DNA from 3 places in the Paenibacillus terreus genome. Region 1 is predicted to be linked to each of the others. Evidence: riboswitches for the same ligand, from Rfam matches in the RefSeq annotation. Region 1 holds a riboswitch; each other region holds the start of a gene.

What was found. A riboswitch is a leader RNA that binds a small molecule or an ion and turns the genes downstream of it on or off. The one in region 1 is predicted to bind thiamine pyrophosphate.
Region 2: linked by a shared signal. The riboswitch ahead of ACE5KN_RS17650 (hypothetical protein) and the one ahead of ACE5KN_RS25660 (ABC transporter substrate-binding protein) in region 1 are both predicted to bind thiamine pyrophosphate.
Region 3: linked by a shared signal. The riboswitch ahead of ACE5KN_RS12450 (thiamine phosphate synthase) and the one ahead of ACE5KN_RS25660 (ABC transporter substrate-binding protein) in region 1 are both predicted to bind thiamine pyrophosphate.

What each region holds. Positions count from the first base shown of each region.
Region 1 covers NZ_JBHIRX010000019.1:85,934-89,209, reverse strand. Annotated here, with positions in the region: gene ACE5KN_RS25665 (MTH1187 family thiamine-binding protein) at 1-149, opposite strand, end outside; gene ACE5KN_RS25660 (ABC transporter substrate-binding protein) at 177-1,226, opposite strand; TPP riboswitch at 1,361-1,471, opposite strand; gene ACE5KN_RS25655 (bifunctional 2',3'-cyclic-nucleotide 2'-phosphodiesterase/3'-nucleotidase) at 1,992-3,276, shown strand, end outside.
Region 2 covers NZ_JBHIRX010000009.1:207,146-210,421, forward strand. Annotated here, with positions in the region: gene ACE5KN_RS17640 (alpha/beta hydrolase) at 1-460, opposite strand, end outside; gene ACE5KN_RS17645 (IclR family transcriptional regulator) at 756-1,499, shown strand; TPP riboswitch at 1,596-1,708, shown strand; gene ACE5KN_RS17650 (hypothetical protein) at 1,714-1,914, shown strand; gene thiC (phosphomethylpyrimidine synthase ThiC) at 1,954-3,276, shown strand, end outside.
Region 3 covers NZ_JBHIRX010000005.1:280,098-283,373, reverse strand. Annotated here, with positions in the region: gene thiO (glycine oxidase ThiO) at 1-597, opposite strand, end outside; gene ACE5KN_RS12450 (thiamine phosphate synthase) at 658-1,257, opposite strand; TPP riboswitch at 1,392-1,501, opposite strand; gene ACE5KN_RS12445 (ABC-F family ATP-binding cassette domain-containing protein) at 1,634-3,184, opposite strand.

The sequences.
Region 1 (3,276 bases):
TCGCCCTCCATGGTCGTCTCCAGCGGATTGACCTGATGTTTGACGCCTGAGCGCTGGATCACCTCGATCGCTTTGTCGACGTAAGGAATGGTGTCCTCTCCGCCGGGGGTTTTGGGAATCACCTGAATACTCAACAATGTGCTAGCCATGGAAAACCGTCTCCTTTCCGGGTCAAATCAGGATTTGCCGTCTTCCGGCAGGAAATCATTGGTGAAGGCTTTATCAGCCTCCAGTGGCTTGTCAAGCAGCTTGCGTTCATACATCCAATCGGCATAGTTCTTCCAAACCTCCGCCTTCTGGATGCCCCACTGCGGAGCATCGTCCTGGTAGCGCGGGCTCAGCCATTTCTGGCTTGCCAGTACAAGCTCTTTATCCAGCTCGGGCACGGCTTTCGATAGAACTTCCGCCGCCTTTTCCGGCTGGTCAATGGCATATTGATAGCCTTTGGCCGTGGCACTCATGAACGCTTTTACAAGCTCGGGGTCATTTTTAATGGTATCTTCATTTGTAACGATGACCGGTGTGTAATAGTCCAGACTCTTGGAGTAGTCCTTGACATATAGCATATCAAGCTGCTCACCGCGCAGCTCGGCTTCAATTCCTGTCCATGCATAGAAAATCCAGGCGAAATCGATATCACGCTTGACTGCAGTGAAGTAATCCGCATTACCCATGTTGATGTTTTGGACCTTGCTGACATCGCCACCATCCAGCTCCATAATGGATTTCATGACAGCCTCCTCAACCGGGGAGCCCCAGCCGCCGTATTTCTTGCCTTCAAAATCCTTCGGGGACTTGATGCCGCGATCCACTGGCGCGGCAAAGCCGGACGTATTATGCTGAATCACGGCCGCAATGGAGACGAGCGGAACGCCCTGTGTGCGAGCCTGGGTCACGCTTTCCTGATAGCTGATGCCGAACGGAACCGCATTGGAGGCGACCATCTGATCCGCGCCGCCTTCTCCGGGCTGTACAATCTCCACATTCAGACCGGCTTGTTCATAGTATCCCTGGTCTTTGGCCACATACAAGCCGGTATGGTTGGTGTTGGGGGTCCAGTCCAGCACCACCTTTACGTCTTTCAGCTTTCCGGTTGCCGAACCGCCGCCGCCGGAAGGTCCGGAAGCATTCGTATTCTGTGGAGCGGACGATTGCCCTCCGCAGGCTGTCAGAATCAGGAGCAGGGAACATACCGCGCCAAGGCCCCATTTTTGCAAAGAAAACATTTTTTCTTCTCCCCTCTTTATTACCCGTGCTCTTCCTGCAATGCTTGTCATCTGCCGTGATCCTGCAAAAAAAGCGCCCCGTTGTCCGGGGCGCCTGTAATCTACCAAAGGAAAGGATGACGATGCCAAAAAGGCATGTCACTCTATTGCGATTCCTACGCTGGCATTACCCAGATCAGGTTGTAAGGGTCAGTGTCTGGGGACACAATCTCAGCCGGCCGATTCCAGCACCCCTGGCATGTTGTATGAAGGAGCATCAAGACGGCAAGCCGCTGCCTGGATGCGTCCGCATTGTTGAAGATTTTGCGGGTTCAGTAATGATGAACTAACGTTGATTATATGCCTTCCCGCCCGGAGTGTCCAGAGGGGGGAGTGGGCGATTTAACGGACCCGGGGTGGGCACCGCCTTCCTTTGGGTTACAATATGTTACATTAACTTACACAGAGCCGTGGTTTGGGATAAAAACTCTATTCATTTTCTCATGCTTCGATTAGAATGAGAATCAATCAGGTGATTTTTTTATGATAAGATTTACAAGAGGTGTGCATAGATTTTACATACACAAATTACAATCATTGCTTGTGGGTCTTGCCTTCTGCCTATGCAGGGATAAATCGCCTGATTATTTTTTAGATTATAGAATTTTTAAGTTTTCAGCGGAGCTGAACAATTCTATAATCGCAAGAAAAATTTCCGCTTATCGCGGTCTGGCTTCTGTGAAAGTACATCGATGGGCATTTATCTTACATTAGGAGGGGTTAATCTTGAAATTTCGGAAAAAAGGGTTGAAGAGCCTGGCAGCGACAATTGTAGCGTTCAACGTGCTTGCACTGCCGGCCGTGCCGACCTGGGCTGCTGAAGGCAGCGCTGAGGTAAAGCTGCGTATTATGCAAACGACCGACCTGCATGTGAACCTGCTGAACTATGACTACTATACGGACAAGCCGACAGACGAATATGGGCTTGCCAAGACAGCCACACTCATCAAGCAGGCGAGGGGGGAAGCCAAGAACAGCATGCTGTTTGACAGCGGCGACCTGATTCAGGGCAATCCGCTCGGAGACTATGTGGCGAAAATCGACCCGCTTAAGGACGGAGAGACCCACCCTGTATACAAAGCCATGAATCTGCTGGACTATGATGCCGCCACGCTGGGCAATCATGAATTCAATTACGGACTCGATTATCTTCAGAAAGCGCTTAAGGGTGCCGATTTCCCTTACATCAATGCCAATGTATATGTTGATGACGGGGACAAAGATGAAAGCAATGATAAAAACTATTTTACGCCATACCGGATTATCGATAAAAAAGTCGTTGACGAGGACGGGACGGAGCACACGCTTAAAGTCGGGGTGATCGGTCTGCTGCCTCCGCAGATCAATCAATGGGACGAGGCCAATCTGAAAGGAAAGGTTATTGCCAAAGATATTGTGGAGACGGCGAAGAAATTTGTTCCGCAAATGAAGGCGGACGGGGCGGACATCGTGATTGCGCTCGTGCACAGCGGATATGAGGACACCCCCGAGACTCCGAACATGGAGAATGCGGTTAAATATTTGAGCCAGGTGGACGGCATTGATTCCATCCTGTTTGGCCATGCTCATAAGGTGTTTCCAAGTGCAGCCTTTGAAGGCATGTCAGGTGTTGATGTGGGAGCCGGAACGATTAACGGAATGCCGGCTGTTGAATCCGGTTACTGGGGGGACAACCTGGGTGTTGTCGATCTGGATCTGGAATTGAAGGATGGCAAATGGACTGTCGCGGACTCGCAATCCGTTGCCCGCCCGATCTATGACAAGACCAGCAAAGCATCCCTGGCTGAGCCGGACCCTGATGTAGTGAAAGCCGTTTATGAAGAGCATACCAAAACGCTGGAGTATGTGCGCGGACCGGTTGGTAAGACAACTGCACCGATCAACAGCTATTTTGCCCTTGTTGAGGACGACCCTTCCGTTCAGATCGTAACCAATGCGCAGAAATGGTATGTGGAGCAGAAGCTTGCCGGAACCGAGTATGCAGGACTGCCGGTGCTGTCGGCGGGGGCGC
Region 2 (3,276 bases), on a different contig from region 1:
CAACCTCCCTGTTGGTCTGGGAGGCAAAGCCGTAATCGAACATTACGACATTAAACCCTTGTCTGTGCGCATAATGGGCCAGATCATACATGGGAATCCAGCTTTCCTCGCGGTTTGCGCCATAACCGTGGCTGAAGACAATCGTTTTATTGGAATTCGGCGCAGGGATATACCAGCCCTGCATCATGCGGCTGCCGTCCTTGGCGGGAAAGGTCACTTCCTCATATGCCATGTCCTTGGCCAGCAGCGGATTGGAGTACAGGGGGGCTACAGTCGGATTGGACAAAAACCAGACGATATACGCATGCAGCGCGATAAAACAAAACATAAAAAAGAATACAACCGACAATACAAGCGCAATGATGATATGCTTGAACCGGATTAACCGGGGTGACAGCTGGGCGGGCGGCTCGTTGACAGCAGGCTGCACGGATGTGCCGCCCTGGGGTGTCGCAATCATCGGAGAGCCTCCTTGATCATTAATAAAGTTCGTTTGGGCGTGCTGTATCAGCACCACATACTTAATCGTAAAAGGCCGCAGCACCAAAGTCAATTCGACAGCAAATGATAATATTTGCCTCTTTCATATATACCGCGCTGCCGCTAAAACAGTTTACAGTGTATCCTGATATTATATATAATTTATGTAACCCGGTTTCATTAAGTGAAACGAATAGGCTGAAAAATTGACTGTCTGCAGCCATTAGTGGTCTGTTGAACATATCGCTAAATTCAAGGGAGAGAGGGGGGGCGCCATGGAGGACCGGAAGCTGACCGTTCGTGCTGTCGAACGGGCCCTGGACATTTTGATGTGTTTTACGGAAGCCACCGATTTGGGGCTGACGGAAATTGCGGCAAAAATCGGGCTGCACAAAAGCACGGTTCACCGTCTGCTCACGACGCTGGAGGAAAGAGGTTTTGTCATCCGCAATACAGCTACGGAAAAATATCGGCTGGGCATTCGGATCTGGGAGCTGTCGACCCATATGTCACGCAATGAGGACCCGGCGGTGCTGCTGCTGCCATTGATGGAGAAGCTGCGCGACCGTTTGGGGGAAACGGTGAGCCTGTATATACGGGATGGAGATGAACGTATCCGTATCCAGGCTGTACAGAGTACACAGGCCATACGCCGTGTGGCGACCGTCGGAGCCCGCATGCCTCTGTCCGTAGGCGCGTCAAGCAAGGTGCTGGTGGCATTCGCTTCGCCGGAGGAGCTGGAGCAGCTGAAGAAGGGCCCCGAGCTGCAGACTTTGGCCGGAGATGAAGCATACTGGAAGCAGCTTGAGGAAATACGGGCCAAGGGTTATGCCACAAGCTATGAAGAGCGCGAGCCCGGAGCCGCGGCCGTATCCGCCCCGATTATGAATCATCGAGGGGAGATTACAGCGGCTCTCTCCGTCTCCGGTCCGGTGAGCAGGCTGTCGCCCGAGACCCTGCATGAATTTGCCCCTGTTATCGTGGAGGCAGGCAAGGAAATGGGCATGCTGCTTCCTTAAGGGGTTGCCAAACCGTCCCTTTTAGGCTAACCTGAATTGGAAGGCGGAGCCATCCGCCTGTGAACAGCATAGTTTTGATCGGCGGCATGAAGCTGCCGAAGTTACTGGGGGGGCCCGTAGTACCGGGCTGAGATGGAACCGTTCCAGGTTCCGGACCCTTTGCACCTGATCTGGATCATACCAGCGTAGGGAAGTAACCGGCCAATGAAATCAAATGGATGGGCAGTATGTGCTGCAGTCAGGGAATGACCCGGGCTGTGCACGGAGCCTGTTTGTATACAGCCGGTTCCCTCGGGAACCGGCTTTTTCATTTGCTGCAAAATGTACATCGTACCGCCGCTACCCGCAAGGACAAGGCAGCGTGCTGGTCCGTATTTTGCAGCCGGCCGACAGCATCATTTTTTCTCCGGTATGATCCCGATGAGGAATTTGGCGACTCGGGAGGAATAAGCAAATGACAGAGAGCAAGCGGAAAACAGCAGCGGAGGGCAGCACAAATACGGTAATCGGGACCTTTCCTGCCAGCACTAAGGTCTATATCCAGGGTTCAAGACCGGATATCCTCGTGCCTGAAAGAGAGATAGCACTGCATGACACCCATACACCGCAGGGGATTGAGCATAATGCCCCGCTGCGTGTATACGACACCAGCGGTCCCATGACCGACCCGTCGTATCAGGCGGATATCCGCAAGGGACTGCCCAAGCTGCGCCGGGCGTGGGTTGAGGAGAGAGGGGATGTCATGCGTTACGAAGGCAGGGCTGTGAAGCCTGAGGATAACGGACTTCGGGCAGGGACCCGCCCTGCGGAGGAGTTTCCGGGTGCTGTCAGCCAGCCGCTGCGCGCGCAGCCGGGGGGCAATGTCACCCAGATGCATTATGCCCGCCGGGGAATGATAACACCGGAGATGGAATTTGCGGCGATCCGGGAGGGGGTTGATCCGGAATTTGTACGCCAGGAGCTGGCCAGCGGAAGGGCCATACTGCCCTCGAACATCAACCACCCGGAGAGTGAGCCAATGCTGATCGGCCGCCATTTTCATGTTAAAATCAACGCCAATATCGGCAACTCGGCGGTAACCTCCTCCATAGAGGAGGAGGTGGAGAAGATGACCTGGGCTGTAAGATGGGGAGCAGATACGGTGATGGACCTGTCAACAGGCCGCAACATCCATACGACTCGCGAGTGGATCATCCGCAACTCTCCTGTGCCAATCGGAACGGTGCCGCTGTATCAGGCGCTGGAGAAGGTCAATGGGGAGGCCGAAGCGCTGACCTGGGAAGTGTACCGGGATACGTTGATTGAGCAGGCGGAGCAGGGAGTGGATTATTTTACGATTCATGCCGGCGTGCTGCTCCGTTATATTCCGCTGACCGCCAAACGGATGACGGGCATCGTATCGCGGGGCGGGTCCATCATGGCAGCGTGGTGCCTGGCCCATCACCAGGAGAACTTTCTGTATACACACTTCGAAGAGATCTGTGAAATCATGAAGACCTATGATATTGCCTTTTCGCTCGGGGATGGTCTGCGTCCGGGCAGCATTTACGATGCCAACGATGAAGCTCAGATGGCTGAACTGGCGACGCTGGGCGAGCTGACGCAGATTGCCTGGAAGCATGATGTGCAGGTGATGATCGAGGGGCCGGGTCACGTGCCTATGCATAAAATCAAGGAGAACGTGGATCTGCAGATGGAAATCTGCAAAGAAGCGCCATTTTATACGCTGGGTCCGCTTACGACGGATATTGCTCCCGGATACGACCATATTACCTCG
Region 3 (3,276 bases), on a different contig from region 1:
ACATGCGATGTCCCCCCTGCTCGTTCTTACACCGCGTACCTTTCCGTCCATGATCAAAATGTCTTCCGCTGCTGTGTCCGTCAGCAGTTCGGCACTATACTTTTCCGCACCTGTCACCAAAGCCTGTGCAAGCCGCTGCGGAAGCAGTTGGGTTTCCCGCTCGCGGAACAAGCCCCCGAGTGCCTGCCCTGACAAGCCGGGAATCCTTCTGGAAATCTCTGCGGCATCCCACCATTCCGCAGCAGATCCATCCTTGCTTCCAGCCATAGCCGACAAGCGTGCCGCATCCTCCTGAGTCCGGGCAGGAATCACGAAGCCTGTGGTGGTATAACCTGTTGCCAGTCCTGTCAGCTCTTCAAGCTCCCGCACCAGTTTCTCGAACTGATCGCGGCTGCGCAGTGCCAATGCGGCCAGCTGCGGATGGGCAAAAACCTCGCACTCCGCGGCCAGCATTCCCGCCGCCGCCCGTGTGGCCCCTTGACCCGGAACCGATTTTTCGATCAGCATCGTTTTGAAGCCCCGCTTCGCCAGCTGATAGGCGATGGAGCTGCCGATCACTCCCGCACCGATCACAGTACAGTCTGCCGAATAGCACATACCGATCTCCTCCCATTTTCCTGTATTTATCGGGATTCATCTGATCTGTTACACCCTGCTTCAAGTCATGAGCAAACTTCTATATTCCTTTGCCACCTCTGCCGGATTTTCCGCCTTCCAGATACCTGACATCACGGCAATTCCGGAGGCACCTGCCCGCTTGATATCCGGCACATGCTGAGGCTGAATGCCGCCAAGCGCGATAACCGGTATGGAGACGGCACAACAGAGCTCTTCCAGGCTGCTCAATCCCCGCGGCGGCAGCCCGGGCTTGGAAGGGGAATCGTATATATGGCCGAATAGCACATAATCGGCCCCCGCCTGCTCTGCAGCCAGCGCTTCCGGCAGCGAATGGACGGATGCCCCGCAGCGCAGCTCCGGAAACATCCGCTTTACAAGCGGCAGCGGCAGGCTGTGAGAAGTGAGCTGTACCGCCCCGGCACCAAACAGCAGCGCCGCATCCACACGGTCGTTAACCGCGAGCTTGGACGGCGGGCAGCAGACGCCCTCCGACACCGTGGACATAAATGCATACAGTTCCGCAGCGCTCAGCTGCTTCTCCCGAATATGAAGCAGATCGATTTCCGGTTCAATCAGCCGCATAATGTCTGCCGTTTGTTCAGCGCTTTGGCAGCCGTCCGTAATAAGGTGAAGTTCCATTAGCTTGTTGCCTCCATGACAGTGATTCGGGAACGCCAAAAAGCCGCTTCCCGGTCAGGAAGCGGCTGAACTTGAATGTTCACCGATTACAAGGAACAGCACCCCGCTCATAAGCGGGACGCATATACTCTGTATTCGGCTAATGTCCACTTCCCTACGCTGGTATGATCCAGATCAGGTGCAAAGGGTCCGGAATGCATTTCTTCCGTCTCAGCCGCCGGCCGCGGCTCCCCCAGTGTGATACAGGTCTGATTAATCGCCTGTATGACTTTATATGCTTTTGTAATCCCATTTCATGGTAGCACAATCCCGTTCACTTGCCTAGACGTGCATCATATTTCATTCAGAAAAGTCCAAAGCTGCACTTTTCTGCACATCAGGCTTTCGCCGACCACTCTTCCACATTCCATACTCTCGTTACCCAATCCTTGTAAAAATCGGGCTCGTGGGATACGAGCAGCACGGTGCCTTTATATTCCTTCAGCGCACGTTTCAGCTCATCCTTTGCCACCACATCCAGATGGTTCGTCGGTTCGTCAAACAGCACCCAGTTGCTTTCACGCATCAGCAGCTTGCAGAGACGTACCTTGGCCTGCTCTCCCCCGCTAAGGGCGGACAGCGGACGGGTAATGTGATCATTTTTCAGTCCGCAGCGGGCAAGATGGGCACGGACCTCATGCTGATTCAGATGCGGGTACTCATTCCACACATCGTCAAGCGGTGTAATCCGCTCAGGGCGAACCTCCTGCTCGAAATAGGCTGGATACAGAAAATCTCCAGTATAGGTTTTGCCGCTCAGCGGAGGGATTTTGCCAAGAATCGTTTTGAGCAGCGTCGATTTGCCGACACCGTTATAACCGACGATGGCGATCTTCTCGCCCCGTTCAATGGTTATGGACATTTTCGGCAGCAGCGGGTGGCTGTAGCCAATCTCAAAGTCAATGCCTTCAAAGACCGTTTTGCCGCTGGCCCGCGCTTCCTTGAACTGGAACGTCGGCTTTGCCGCTTCTTCCGGCTTGTCTATCCGATCAATCTTATCAAGCTGCTTCTCACGGCTCTTGGCCCGGCCGGATGTGGAGGCACGCGCCTTGTTGCGCTGGATGAAGTCCTCCTGCTTTTTGATATACTCCTGCTGTTTTTCATAAGCCTCGATATGCTGCGTCTTCTGGATGTCAGCCATTTCAAGGAACTTCTCATAGTTGGCCGTATAGCGGTTCAGCTTGCCAAACTCCAGATGATAAATGACGTTGACGACCTGATTCATAAACTCAGTATCGTGGGAAATCAGCATAAAGGCATAAGGGTAATCCTTCAAATAACGCGTAAGCCATTCGATATGCTCAACGTCCAGGTAGTTCGTCGGCTCGTCCAGCAGCAGCACATTCGGCTTCTCCAGCAGCAGCTTGGCCAGCAGCACCTTCGTGCGCTGTCCCCCGCTTAATGTCGCTACATCGCGGTCCAGTCCGATGGCGCCAAGCCCAAGGCCGTTGGCCATTTCCTCCACTTTCACATCGATCAGATAAAAATCGCCGATCTCCAGCTGCTCCTGAATTTCTCCCATCTGCTCCAGCAGCACTTCAAGCTCCTCCGGCGAGGCTTCGGCCATTTTATCTGTAATGGCATTCAGCTCTTTCTCAAGCTCAAGCAGCGGCAGAAACGCATCCTTGAGCACATCGCGCACCGTCTTACCCGGCGTCAGCTTTGTATGCTGGTCCAGATAACCGTAACGAACCTTCGGCGTCCATTCGACTTTGCCGTTGTCACGCAGCTGCTGTCCTGTCAAAATATTCATCAGCGTCGATTTGCCGACACCGTTGGCTCCCACCAGACCGACACGCTCTCCCGGCAGCAGGCGGAACGATACATTTTTGAATAATGTCCTGTCCCCAAAATTATGGGAAACGTCTTCTACAGTTAATAAACTCATTTCCGTTAGCAGACTCCTTTAGCTCTTACTTATAAACACGATCAATAAACTTCAATATGACTTCAGGTTGGCTTTCAAAGCCTTATTGTAGC